DNA from 3 places in the Leptolyngbya sp. FACHB-541 genome. Region 2 is predicted to be linked to each of the others. Evidence: predicted binding sites of a transcription regulator. Region 2 holds the regulator's gene; each other region holds the start of a gene.
The links. Region 2 encodes NtcA, which controls nitrogen genes in cyanobacteria. Its sites were predicted from a motif close to TTTGTANNNNNNNNTACAAA; they were not measured.

Region 1: H6G00_RS11605 (circularly permuted type 2 ATP-grasp protein) is a predicted target of NtcA. The motif match lies at 2,044-2,063, and genes of this name have one in related genera.
Region 3: H6G00_RS26815 (DUF3155 domain-containing protein) is a predicted target of NtcA. The motif match lies at 1,600-1,619, and genes of this name have one in related genera.

The regions. Positions count from the first base shown of each region.
Region 1 is NZ_JACJPC010000052.1:15,616-19,862, forward strand. It holds gene ggt (gamma-glutamyltransferase) at 1-1,792, opposite strand, end outside; gene H6G00_RS11605 (circularly permuted type 2 ATP-grasp protein) at 2,176-3,606, shown strand; gene H6G00_RS11610 (alpha-E domain-containing protein) at 3,665-4,247, shown strand, end outside.
Region 2 is NZ_JACJPC010000041.1:43,678-47,924, forward strand. It holds gene H6G00_RS06780 (DUF3146 family protein) at 31-294, shown strand; gene H6G00_RS06785 (pre-16S rRNA-processing nuclease YqgF) at 299-733, opposite strand; gene H6G00_RS06790 (DUF3084 domain-containing protein) at 782-2,263, opposite strand; gene ntcA (global nitrogen regulator NtcA) at 2,333-3,007, opposite strand; gene fabI (enoyl-ACP reductase FabI) at 3,387-4,163, shown strand.
Region 3 is NZ_JACJPC010000119.1:156,076-160,322, reverse strand. It holds gene H6G00_RS26825 (TetR/AcrR family transcriptional regulator) at 1-61, opposite strand, end outside; gene H6G00_RS26820 (Hsp20/alpha crystallin family protein) at 435-875, shown strand; gene H6G00_RS26815 (DUF3155 domain-containing protein) at 1,252-1,572, opposite strand; gene H6G00_RS26810 (GAF domain-containing sensor histidine kinase) at 1,989-3,434, shown strand; gene H6G00_RS26805 (DUF3365 domain-containing protein) at 3,553-4,247, shown strand, end outside.

The DNA.
Region 1 (4,247 bases), on a different contig from region 2:
CAACGGTTTGGGCTGCTCCACCTCCTCGGCGAGTTGGCTCTGCGGCTGCAATCATTGTTCCGTCAGGGTTGATGGCTATACCTGTAGCGGCTCCAATTTCGGCAACAGGTTCCAGCACATGTCCTAACTCGGCCAGGGCTAACCCCAACTCACTAGTTTCAAAGCCACTATCTACTTGAGTTACGCCTCCGTTGCGTTGAGAGATACGAGGAGCGGCGATCGCCTCATCAAGCGGTAGATCAAAGTCAAATACATTAAAGGCAATTCCTAGAACTGTTGTGATGATGGTTGAACCACCCGGAGAGCCAAAAGCTATCACTTGTCCATCTGGAGCAAAGGCGATCGTTGGAGACATACTGCTGCGTGGACGCTTTCCCGGTTCTGGGGTGTTGGGATGAGGACTTTCGGGGTCAAAGTCAGTTAACTCATTGTTGAGAAGAAATCCATATCCTGGGACAACAATGCCAGAGCCACCCGTAGACTCAATCGTGAGTGTGTAGGAAACGACATTGCCAAAGCGATCGGCAACGGTTAGGTGAGTGGTGGAAAGCCCCTCATGATCGCCAATTTGAGCAATAGGAGTGGCGGCAGTCATGCTGGGACTAGGATCAGTTTGATAGGGTAATGGATTGCCTGCTGTGGTGCGGGCTTCGCTCCCTTCAGGTGGGGCAGTATTTCTGATTAGCAATCGCCTCTCCGCTGTGTACTCTTCACTCAACAAACCTGCAAGAGGGACATCAACATACTCTGGATCGCCCAGAAAAGAAGAGCGATCGGCATATGCCAACCTCTCAGATTCAATAATGGCGTGTAAAGCTTGAGCGCGATCGAGTGTAGCTAAGTCAAACCCTTCCGCTAAATTAAGCGTTTGAAGTCCAGTAATGCCGCCACTGCTGGGCAGTCCCATACCGTAAATTGTGTAACCGCGATAGTCGGTCGCCACAGGTGGACGAACCTGTAAATGATACTCATCCAAATCATCTAAAGTCATTCCTCCCGGCAGTGCGGCAAAGGGTGTAATTTCCTGTGCGGGAGGGTTTTGCACCGTTTCTACAATTGCTTGTGCGATCTCACCTCGGTAGAACGCATTCACGCCTTGTTCAGCCAGCAGTCGATAGGTTTTTGCCAAATCTGGATTGCGAAAGGTTGAACCCACTTCGGGCAGCCCATTCGCTAGGTAAAGCGATCGGGTAGGAATGTAGGCACCAAATCGCTCTTGATTCTGCTCAAGCTGAGTGACAAAGGTTGTATCTACCTCGAAACCGTTTTCTGCAATGGCGATCGCAGGTTCTAAAGCTTCTGCCAATGAGATCGTGCCATAGCGACTTAAAGCCTCTGCCCAAGTTAGAGGGGTGCCCGGTACACCAACAGCAAGTCCGGTGCTGATGCGATCGGGGGAAAACGGTAACAGTTCTCCTGGATTGTTGGGATCGTTAAACATATCCACACTGGCAGAAGCGGGAGCCTGTTCGCGTCCATCCAATGTGATCACTCGATCGGCATCCTTCAGGTAAATCACCATAAAGTCGCCACCCCCAATTCCTGCCGAAAAGGGTTCGACTACACCCAGTGCCGCCGCTGCCGCAACCGCTGCATCAATTGCATTACCGCCTGACTGTAGCACTTCAATTCCAACCTCGGTTGCTCTTGCATCGACTGAGGCAACCGCCCCACCCCTTCCTCTAGCAACTGCTGCTGCTCCTTCCTGGGCACGAGGTGGTGCGCCTGTTAGCAATACAATTCCTAAAAAAATGGCGATCGCCAAAACGGCAATAACTCGTCGTCGTCTCATCTCTCACCCCCTTTTGAATACGGAGTATGGTAAACGAGTTGAGCCAATAGGGAAACCTAAGTCAGTTCAAACTCTCTTATTACTAAACTCGATTTCACCAACAGGAGAAAAGTATTAGAAAACCTATCCAAAGATAGTTGTGTTTGCAACTCATTTTTAGGCTCTGTGAAGGCGCAACGGTGGTGGATTTAGGGTGAGTAATCGCTGTATCAGCCCATTACCAATACTGCTTAGGCTACATTCAAACTGTTTCTGTATCATCCATTACAGTCAGCAGTTTCCACTACCCTCTATTGAATAGGTATAAATTGAAGAAGCGTTTGCGCTCAGGCGAGTGGCGTTGCATGAAAGCAAACACCTGGCAGCATTGAAAGGGACTATTGATTGTGATTGACCAGTATAACCCCGGAGACTTTTACGATGAGCTATTTGCGGCAAAGGGGCAACCCCGAGCCGAAGCCACGCTGCTGATTGAGCGAATTCAGTCCTTGACTCTACAAGAACTTCAGCGACGGCAGCAGGCTGCCCAGAATGCTTTGTTTAAGCTAGGGGTAACGTTTAATGTCTATGGCGACAATCAAGGAACTGAGCGAATTTTTCCGTTTGATATTGTGCCACGCATTGTTTCAGCTCAGGAATGGAGCTGGCTGGAGCAAGGGTTAAAACAGCGAATTCAAGCTCTAAATCTTTTTTTAGCAGACATCTACGGAGAGCAGAAGATTCTCAAAGATGGAGTAATTCCTGCTGAGCTAATTTATTCAGCGTCGGGATTTCTCAAACCCTGCATGGAGTTGAAGCCACCTCAGGGGATCTGGTGTCACATTACCGGGACGGATCTGGTACGCGATCGCAGCGGTCAATGGTATGTCCTAGAAGATAACCTGCGCTGTCCTTCTGGCGTTTCCTATGTGCTAGAAAACCGGCGCGTGATGAAAAACACCTTTCCCCTGGTGTTTAACTCGATGGCAATTCAGCCAGTTGATGATTACGCCAGTCAGCTCCTTGAAACGCTGTTAAACCTGGCTTCTTCGGGTTTGCCTGATCCTACAGTAGTGGTACTAACGCCTGGAATCTACAACTCTGCTTACTTTGAACACTCCTTCCTGGCACAGCAAATGGGTATTGAGTTGGTCGAAGGGCGAGATCTGGTGGTGGCAGATGGCTATCTGCAAATGCGAACGACTAGAGGACTGCAACGAGTTGATGTGATTTACCGTCGCATAGATGATAACTTTATTGATCCAAAGGCATTTCGAGCAGATTCGTTATTGGGTGTTCCTGGGCTGACCGAGGTGTATAAGCAAGGACGGGTAGCGATCGCCAATGCCTTAGGAACAGGCGTAGCAGACGATAAAGTAATTTACGCCTATGTGCCTCAAATTATTCGCTACTACCTGGACGAAGACCAGATGTTGCCTAACGTTCCCACTTATCTTTGCTGGGAAGCCGACCAACAGTCACATGTATTAGCCAATTTGGATAAGCTAGTAGTCAAAGCTGCTAATGAATCAGGTGGCTATGGAATGCTGGTCGGGCCCCACGCTACTGTTGAGCAGCGTGAAGAGTTTGCTGAACGGATCAAAGCCAGCCCCCGCAACTACATCGCGCAACCAACCTTATCTCTATCGCGAATGCCCACTTTCTTAGACGATCATTTTGATGGTCGCCACGTTGATTTACGTCCTTACATCCTCTATGGCAAAGACATTTACGTGACTCCGGGTGGGCTGACTCGCGTGGCGTTGAGGAAAGGTTCACTGGTGGTCAACTCATCTCAGGGGGGTGGCAGCAAAGATACCTGGGTGGTGCAATAGTTAAAACCTAGAATTTGCTCACCTATCCCTCTCAACCCTTACTCATTTTTTATGTCTTATGTTAAGTCGCGTTGCAGATTCAATTTACTGGCTCAATCGCTATGTAGAACGGGCAGAAAATGTAGCTCGGTTTGTTGATGTTAACTTTAACCTGCTGCTAGATTCTCCCGTCGGTGTAGCTCAACAGTGGAAGCCGCTGGTGGTTACAACCGGTGACTTATCTTTGTTTATGGAGCGCTATGGTGAGTTCACTCCGGAAAATGTAATTCACTTTCTCACCTTTGACCATCAATATTCCAACTCCATCTTGTCCTGCTTGCGATCGGCGCGAGAGAATGCCCGCTCGGTGCGAGAAATCATTTCCTCGGAAATGTGGGAACAGGTCAACGCCTTCTATCTGATGGTGAAAGAAGCATCTCAAATGCAGCAGCTATCAGAACTGTTTGGCTTCTTTTCTGAGGTGAAAATGGCCAGTCATCTGTTTGCAGGCGTAATGGATGCCACCATGACTCACAACGAGGGTTGGCACTTTGGGCAAATCGGCAGACTGTTGGAACGGGCAGATAAAACAGCGCGAATTCTAGATGTGAAGTATTTCATTCTGTTGCCGTCGGTGAAAGATGTTGGAACAGCACTGGATG
Region 2 (4,247 bases):
AAATAGCTCAAGTAGGAAATAGAAGTAACTGTGAGTTCCAAGCGTCTACCTGAAACGACTGCCTATGTCCGCATCACTCACCAGTCTTGGCAACAGGGCAGAATTGAAGGTGAGGTGACAGCGAGTGATTATCAGTGGCAGTTTCAGTGGCGCTTTAACCGAGGAGAGCTATCCGTTGAGCCTTCTCTAGGTAGAGCGCTGATTCAAGAACCACTAGGTCGCTTCCTAGAAAAATGTGACTACCAGCTTGAGCCAGGTGGAGATTATTCGTTTACGATTCGGGCAGAGATTTAACCGCCTAAGCCGTCAACCTGCCCAAATAACGCTCGATTAAGAGAATCGCTACAATGTCGTCGATTGGGCGGGGGAGGGTACGAATACCTTGTGGTAGAAGGCGAGACAAACCTTTTGGTGGATACATCTGCCAGTAGCGATCGCGAGCTTCCAGGGTGCTAAATCGCTCATCTACCATGACGATTCGCAGTGGTTCTGACAGACTGCTACTGAGCTTTTGCTTCCACTCTTTAGAGCTGGTTTGATCGCCCATCACTAGCATCGAAATCGGAAACTGTTTGCGTAACGACTGAATGGTGGCGATCGCCTCCTCTGCGGGGATCACCTCACAATAGAAGAGGCTGCGGTCTAGCCCCATGACTGCTACACCACACTTTTGGCGACCGGGATCAAAACCCAAAATAGCTGGCTGACTGGAGTCAAAGAACGGGGATACCATGCGGTTTGAAGAATAAAACCTGCGAGAATTCATTCAATTGAACTGTTCCTAATTATTCCGATCTGAATTGTTCCGGTCTGAATTGCTTGGGTTAGGGGCAGGCTGTTCCGGTCTAGGCGACTGCGAATCGGGTTGTTGTGGAACGAATAAGGGTGAGGATTGCTCTGTCCCAAATAAAACCTGGCCGTCTCGAACTGCAACTAGCTCTAACCTAACTGGACCCGCAGTATAGGTGATGTCTGAGGCGATCGCCTGGATTTCAACAGGCTGATTGTATTGCTTTACCTGGCGCAAAAAGTTGATCAAAGTTTGAGTTCGACCATCTGCAATTTGCGGTATGTCTAGCAATATGCCTGCCTGCCTGGCCCGAAACTGGGAGGCCGCTGCCAATAGCCTAATTCGGTCAAGCAGTTCTTCGTCCGTGGCAGCGGATGGATTGACAGAAACGGACGCTACAATTTCTCCATCTAAAAATACAACCTGATTGGGGGTGGCAGCCGCGAACACTTGAATGCAGGATTCTCCAGCTACAACACACGGTTCTCCCACGACATAGTTGCCTGCCGAAAGAATCCGCACAACGTATTCCTGTCCATCCCGAATTTGACTGACTAAACGCTCAACCTCAGCATTTGTAATATCGATGACTTGCTGATCTAAGTTATCTGCATCAGGTAAGATTTCTTGGACTGCGACTCGATTAGCCTCTAGCAATAGTTGATAAATTACCTGAGGCGCGACAGCCGGATCAACAATGCGAAAGGCACGAGACACAAGAGCTTGATTCCGCAGGAGAGCAACGTTGCCCTGGCGTAAGCCTTGAAACTCTCGCTCAAGAGATTGCACCTCTCGAACGAGGAATGTTCTTTGAGCTTCGAGTTGACGCAGCAGTTCTTCTCGTTCGGCGATCGCCTGATCCCGCAGCGCTAATTCTTCTTCCCGCTGTCGAATTAACTGCTGCCGCCCAACCTGAAGCTCCCGAATTTCTGACCGGAGGCTATTTGCCTGCTGTGTGACCCGACCCAGTTGAGCACGGGCCTGCTCAAAACTAGAACGGATCTGACCCAGTTGGCGCTGAGTTTGGTTGAGTTGGTTTTGAGCCTGGTTAAGTTGGGCAGCAGTTCCGGCTTGACGGGCGACCGCCGCTTCCAAATCCCGGTTAATCTGTCGCAGTCGCCTCCGGGCAGCCATTTGTTGCTCAATCGCCTGATCTCGTTGAGTCTCAATTTGCTGCTTTTCCTCGCTCACCTCTTCCAGGTCTTGGCGGGCAGTAGTTAAGTTCTCTTGAATTTCTTCATAGTCGAAAATACCGCGACGAAGCTGCTCACTTAAGGCAAACAGGAGCGCAAAAGTAGAAGCAGAAATAACGCTACCTGTGAGAACGGTAACAATCGTTGCAGTCTGTCGGGGGCGCAGGTTAAACAGGGTCAGCCGAGCTTTACCCACCCGCATCCCAAGGCGATCGCCCACCGTGGCGATCACCCCCCCCAGTACTAAAATTGCTGCAATCAGGACTAACTGAGCGGTCATCGCTGGTTAGAAACAGTCCAGATACAGCCTACTGCATTCTGAACGAGGTGAACGAGTCGATGCGTTGACTTAAGTAAATTGCTGGCTAAGGGCAACAGGATTATGAACGGTAATTTTCTTTTTGTGGATAGATATCATCTTATCTTGCCGCAGGTCACCTAGCAGACGAGTTACTGTCACGCGGGTAGAACCAATTGCCTCGGCGATCGCCTGATGCGACAACTTCAGGTCAATCGTGATCCCATCCGGGCTGGGCATGCCAAAGTCGCGGCAAAGAATCAGCAGGAAACTCACCAGCCGAGAACCCATATCTCGGTGTGCCAGCGTTTCGATCATCATCTCGGTTTGCAGAATCCGAGATGAAAGTCCCTGGAGCATCAGCATCGACAGCTCAGGGTTATCTTTCAGCGCCTTCTCAACCTGCTCAATTGGAACCGAGAGCAAATCAACAGGTGTAAAAGCAACGGCGTGGTAAAACCGATCAGAGCGATGTCCCGTGATTAGAGACAATACGCCAAACACGCTGTTTTCTCGCAGCAGAGCAACCGTAATTTCCTCTCCAGCCTCGTAGACTCTGGACAGCTTCACGGCTCCTTTGAGCAAAAAATAGACGCGCTCAGCGGGATCACCTGGAAAGAAAATAGTCTTACTTCGATCAAACGACTCCACCACAGGCGGAAAAGCCCCGCCACTCAGCTGCCGAAATACATTCGCTAGCGGTGGTCTATCTTGCGTCACTACCATACCCTCGCCCTACCCACTGTCGTATAGACTGAATCAGGTCATGCATAGATCCCCTGCTTCCTGTGAGAGATCTCTGACTTTAGAACACTAAAACTTAACTGCGAGACTGTTTTTTGTACACGACGATACAAAATCTGCCAACCTGTATCGAAAGTTCCTCAGTAAATCCACATAACTTTGCGTCGGTAGCGCTGAACTTGTTCAAAATTAAGCCAGGTTTGAGCTTTGATGAAGGGACTCGAAAGGCTTATGTTATCTACGATACAAGGCGATCGCCCTAAAGTGAAACGACCACACCAAAACGAATCCTCTATCCTTAGATCCTAGTTTTCCAGTATTCTCCTAGTTGCGCCTAAATAAAGATTTTTCACAGATTCTCATGCTGAACTTGACTGGCAAAAACGCTCTCGTCACAGGCATCGCCAACAACCGCTCGATCGCCTGGGGAATCGCCCAACAGCTTCATCAAGCTGGAGCCAACTTGGGCGTGACCTTCCTGCCCGACGAAAAGGGACGGTACGAAAAGAAAGTGGCAGAACTGGTAGAGCCGCTCCAACCCAGCTTGTTCTTGCCTTGCGACGTGCAAAACGATGAGCAGATCGAGTCGATCTTTAAAACCGTTGGGGAGAAATGGGGCAAGCTCGACATTCTGATTCACTGCCTCGCCTTTGCCAACAAAGATGACCTGACCGGCGGCTTCAGCAAAACCAGCCGCGATGGATTCAACCTGGCGATGGACGTTAGCGCCTACTCACTGGTGCAGCTTAGCCGCGCCGCTAGCCCCCTCATGACCGAAGGCGGCAGCATCATCACGTTGACCTATCTGGGCGGTGTTCGCGTCATTCCTAACTACAACGTTATGGGAATCGCTAAAGCAGCTCTGGAAATGAATGTCCGCTATCTCGCCGCAGAACTCGGACCCCAAAACATTCGCGTGAATGCCATCTCTGCTGGCCCAATCCGCACCCTGGCTTCTTCAGCCGTTGGTGGAATTCTAGACATGATTCACCACGTTGAAGAAATTGCCCCCCTACGCCGCACTGTCACCCAAACCGAAGTCGGCAATACGGCTGCTTTCCTTGCAAGTGACCTCTCTAGCGGCATTACAGGGCAGGTTCTCTACGTCGATTCGGGCTACGCCATCATGGGGATGTAAGGAAATTTCCAGCAAACAAAATGTCTGTAGGGGCAGGTTTAGCAACAGTTCTGTTGTTTCGATGCAAACACTTTGGCGAAACCT
Region 3 (4,247 bases), on a different contig from region 2:
CCTGTAGAATTCGCGTTTGCGTCTCTACCTCAGTAGTGGGGGGACGATGGAAAATTTGCATAGCCGAGCACTCAACGCCAACAAATATATGTAGGAATATTGTCTACTACTTCATTAGTTAATCCGCAAATCGTTTACACAACATTACGTTGGAAACTTACACCATTTCTATGTCAAGGAATACGGAATAAGGGGCTTAAGCCAATCAAATGATTCTGAGTACGCTCAAATCAAACAGTGTGCATTACGGTTAATAGAATTTTTTAGGCGTGAGAACCGAACCAAGGCTTTTGAAGGTGTGGAAATTGCGATTTTGCTTGGGCATAGAAACCGAACTCATTCTATTGATTGCTTTAGATAAAGTAATAACAGATGAAGCCAAGAGATAAAAACTCTTGAACTTCTACAAGAAATTGAGATTGGAGACAACAACTATGGCACTGGTTCATTGGGCACCATTCAGAGAAATTGAAGGCTTGCAGCGGGAAATGAATCACTTGTTTGACACCCTTGCTCCTGCCGCAAATGGAGAGACTGGAAGAGTTTCATTCATTCCTGCCGCAGAAATTCAGGAAACACCTGAGGCAGTTCACCTAAAAGTTGAAATTCCAGGTCTAGAAGCAAAAGATTTGAATGTTCAAGTGACTGCCGAAGCAGTTTCTATTAGCGGCGAACGCAGATCTGAAACTCGCATTGAAGAGAAAGGTGTGACTCGTTCTGAGTTCCGTTACGGCAAGTTCCGTCGCGTTGTTCCCTTGCCTGCTAGAGTGCAAAACGACAAAGTAGAAGCCGAATACAAAGACGGTATTCTGACGTTGAATTTGCCTAAAGTTGAGGCGGAAAAGAACAAAGTTGTGAAGGTGAATGTTGCTTAAGCATCTCTGAGTTGACTCTAAATTATCGAAGCTAAGAAAAAGCGGGATCAATTGATCCCGCTTTTTTGCATATGGCTACAGCGATATGTAGGGGAAGTGAATCTATAAAACCCGGAGAACTTGAGTGGAGACACAACTTTGCGATGCTTTCACTCAGGAAATCCGGGTTTATTGAATTCACAATCTTGAAGAAATTAAGTCAGCCAGCAAAAGATGAGTTCTTTTGCCGCGACTGTCTTTTGCTATGACTGTGCTGAAGCTTGAACACTGAACCGTTACACTTTTCGCGATCGCCCTTAGAGAATTTTGGTCAGCGTTTCACAGAAGCTTGTGTAGGGTAGACCAACCTCATCAGGAACAATTGCGCCTAAGCAAACTAGCGACTAGCAGCAGCTAACGGTAGCATTTCAGCTTCGTCATCTTCTGGCACCCTTAAGCTAGGGAACAGAAAATGATTTTCTTCAACATACTGAGCGCCAAACAGCCCTTTCTCTGCCCAAAAGTACCGATCTGTGGTGTGTTCGTTTCGCTTCACGAGCAGCAAAGCTGGGGGCAAAATGCCTTCAGCTTGAATAAACTTTCGAGCTGCCGTGACGGGTTTCTCTTCGCCGCTTTCGATACTGTACTGAGGCACCAGCTCTAGGATTCTGCGCCCCTCTTGACGACGACGACTCTTACGCTTGCGTCTCCTTGCCAACCCCCTTACCTCCTCTCTTAACTGACAGGTGTAATCGTAGTTACAAAATACGAAAACCGTCGAAAGTATATCGGCTTGAGTTTAAGATTTCAACTCCCCTTAAATTTTCGATACAAAGTCTTAAGATGTCCACAAAAGTTTCTCGCGTTATGCTTATAGCCTTGTACTGTAATGATCCCCGCTGTTGATCTGAGCTAAGATTGGCGGGATCGGGTGGGAATTGAGAAGGGGAATTTATAATTTTTGTATTGAGTGATAAGAGCGATTACCCCCAGGGGGAACTGCTTCGCATCGCCCCTGTTTCCACTGTACGCTGTCAAGGTGCTGGGTTATCCGGGTGCTGCGTGGCTTTTCTGTGTGGCTGTTGTGTGATTGCTCTATGATTGCCCTGTGACTACCTGTGTGACTGCATGTTGATGCCTGCCAGCTCTGAATTTGTTGCTTTGTGCCGCGCCCAGATTGCGCTGCTGACACAGGGATTAGGCGCATCATTCAGTGCAGTTTATCTGACAGAAGAGTTAACCGATGGTAATGCAAACGCTCAGCTGATTCCTATTGTGACCTACCCAGAGGCAGAAACTTGGCGAGAAGAGCAAATGTCTGCGTTCTGGTCAGCCCGGATTGGAACCAGTCCAAGCTTGCGGCTGCTATTGCCCGAAGCTTCAGCTACTCTAAAGCAAATTAACTCGTCCGATACGGGCAGATTTGAGCAAGATGCTCATTCTCATCGTCACACTTCTGGGGGGAGTCCATCCGAAAAACTGTCTTACCCGCAGCAGATTGTTTTGCCGCTGATCCATGAAGGGGTCGTGATGGGTTTGCTGGTGACTGCCCGACCTGAGGCAGATTGGACAGTGAGTGAGCAAGCTCAAATTGAAAAGGTCGCTCGAACTTTGGCGATCGCCTGTGTACTCGACCAGCGATCGCAGTGGCTCGACCAGGACTTGCGCCAGCAGCGCCTCTTGCAAGCCCAGCAGCATGATGTGTTTGATGATTTGCTGCACCAGTTCCGTAATCCGTTGACAGCGCTCCGAACCTTCGGCAAACTGCTGCTGCGTCGATTAGCCTCAAATGATGCAAACCGCAGTGTGGCAACTAGCATTGTGCGCGAGAGCGATCGCCTCCAGGAGTTGTTGCAGCAATTTGATTCTGCCATTGATATGGGTGAGGCAAACCTGCTGCCGCCTGTAGACTCTGCACCACCGGCAAGCTGGCAAGCTCAAATCGATGATTCTCAAGCAGCGGATGATATCGTGACTGACCCTAAGCTCGTTCCTTTGCTGCCCGGAACAAATTTCTTGACTGGAACTACGCTAACTCTAGAGCCGCATTTGCTGAGTGAGGTTTTGGAACCGCTGTTGGATGCGGCAGAGGCGATCGCCCAAGACCGCCAGCTAGAGTTACGTTCTGTCATTCCGCCCAACCTACCCCCCGTGCAAACTGACCCAAAAGCCCTGCGGGAGGTGTTGAATAACCTGATCGACAATGCGCTGAAATATACCCCTTCAGGGGGCAAGGTTTACGTTTGGGCCACCTCGCGTCAGGGCAGGCAATCTGTGATTGTCGCCGACACGGGGAGCGGCATTCCCCTCGCAGACCAGGCGCATATCTTTGAGCGACACTATCGCGGGGTGCAGGCAGAGACTGACATTCCTGGCAGTGGTTTGGGGCTGGCGATCGCCCGTGATTTAGTCAAGCGAATGCAGGGTGAAATTCAGGTTTTTAGTCCGGTAGAACGGCTGTTTGGGCAAGCAGGAGGAGACAATTACCCCAAAGGGGAAACGGCTTCGCATCGCCCTACTTCATCTCCCAGCCAGGGAGGAACAGCTTTTGTGGTCTGGCTACCCGAAGCCAGGGTCTAGAAGCGGATAATTAATCAATTCTGAAAGCGAATCATTTCTCCGGAACTTCTTTCGATCAAGACGTAAGGATCATTGGGCTGGTTATCGACGACCAATTCCTGATAACGTCGAATTTCTTATGCTAAAACCAATCGAATCGTTCCTGAAAAACTTCAAATTAGGCAAGAAGTTTACGGTCTTATTACTCTTAATATTTTTTGGAGGAATTGTCGCCAGCGGAGCTGCATTATCCAGCATTTTGAACTACAATGCTCAGCGTGAGGTGACTTCTAAAACACTCATGTTGATGGAGACTATGAACTCCGTCCGCAACTATACTAACACCCAGGTTAATCCAGAATTAGCCGATCGCCTGGACACTGAATTCTTACCTGAAAGTGTGCCTTCCTACTCAGCTCGCGAAGTATTTGAAAAGTTTCGAGCCAATCCTTTTTATAATGAATTCTTTTATAAAGAAGCGACACTCAATCCAACCAATTTAAGAGATAAAGCAGATAGTTTTGAAACAGAAATTGTAGAGCGTTTTCAACATTCCAGTAACCTTAAAGAAGTGAGCGGATTCCGTTCTACTCCGAGTGGCGATCTTTTCTACACGGCTCGACCGATAGTTGTTACGGATGCCACTTGTTTGCGCTGCCACAGCACGGTTGAAGCTGCGCCTAAGAGCATGATTGAACGCTACGGCACAACCAATGGATTTAACTGGGAACTGAACGTGCCCATCGGCGCACAGGTGATGTCTGTTCCCGCCAGTCAAGTATTCAAAAGTGCCCGACAGTCGTTTGTGCTGATTATGGGAACGGTTGCGGGTGT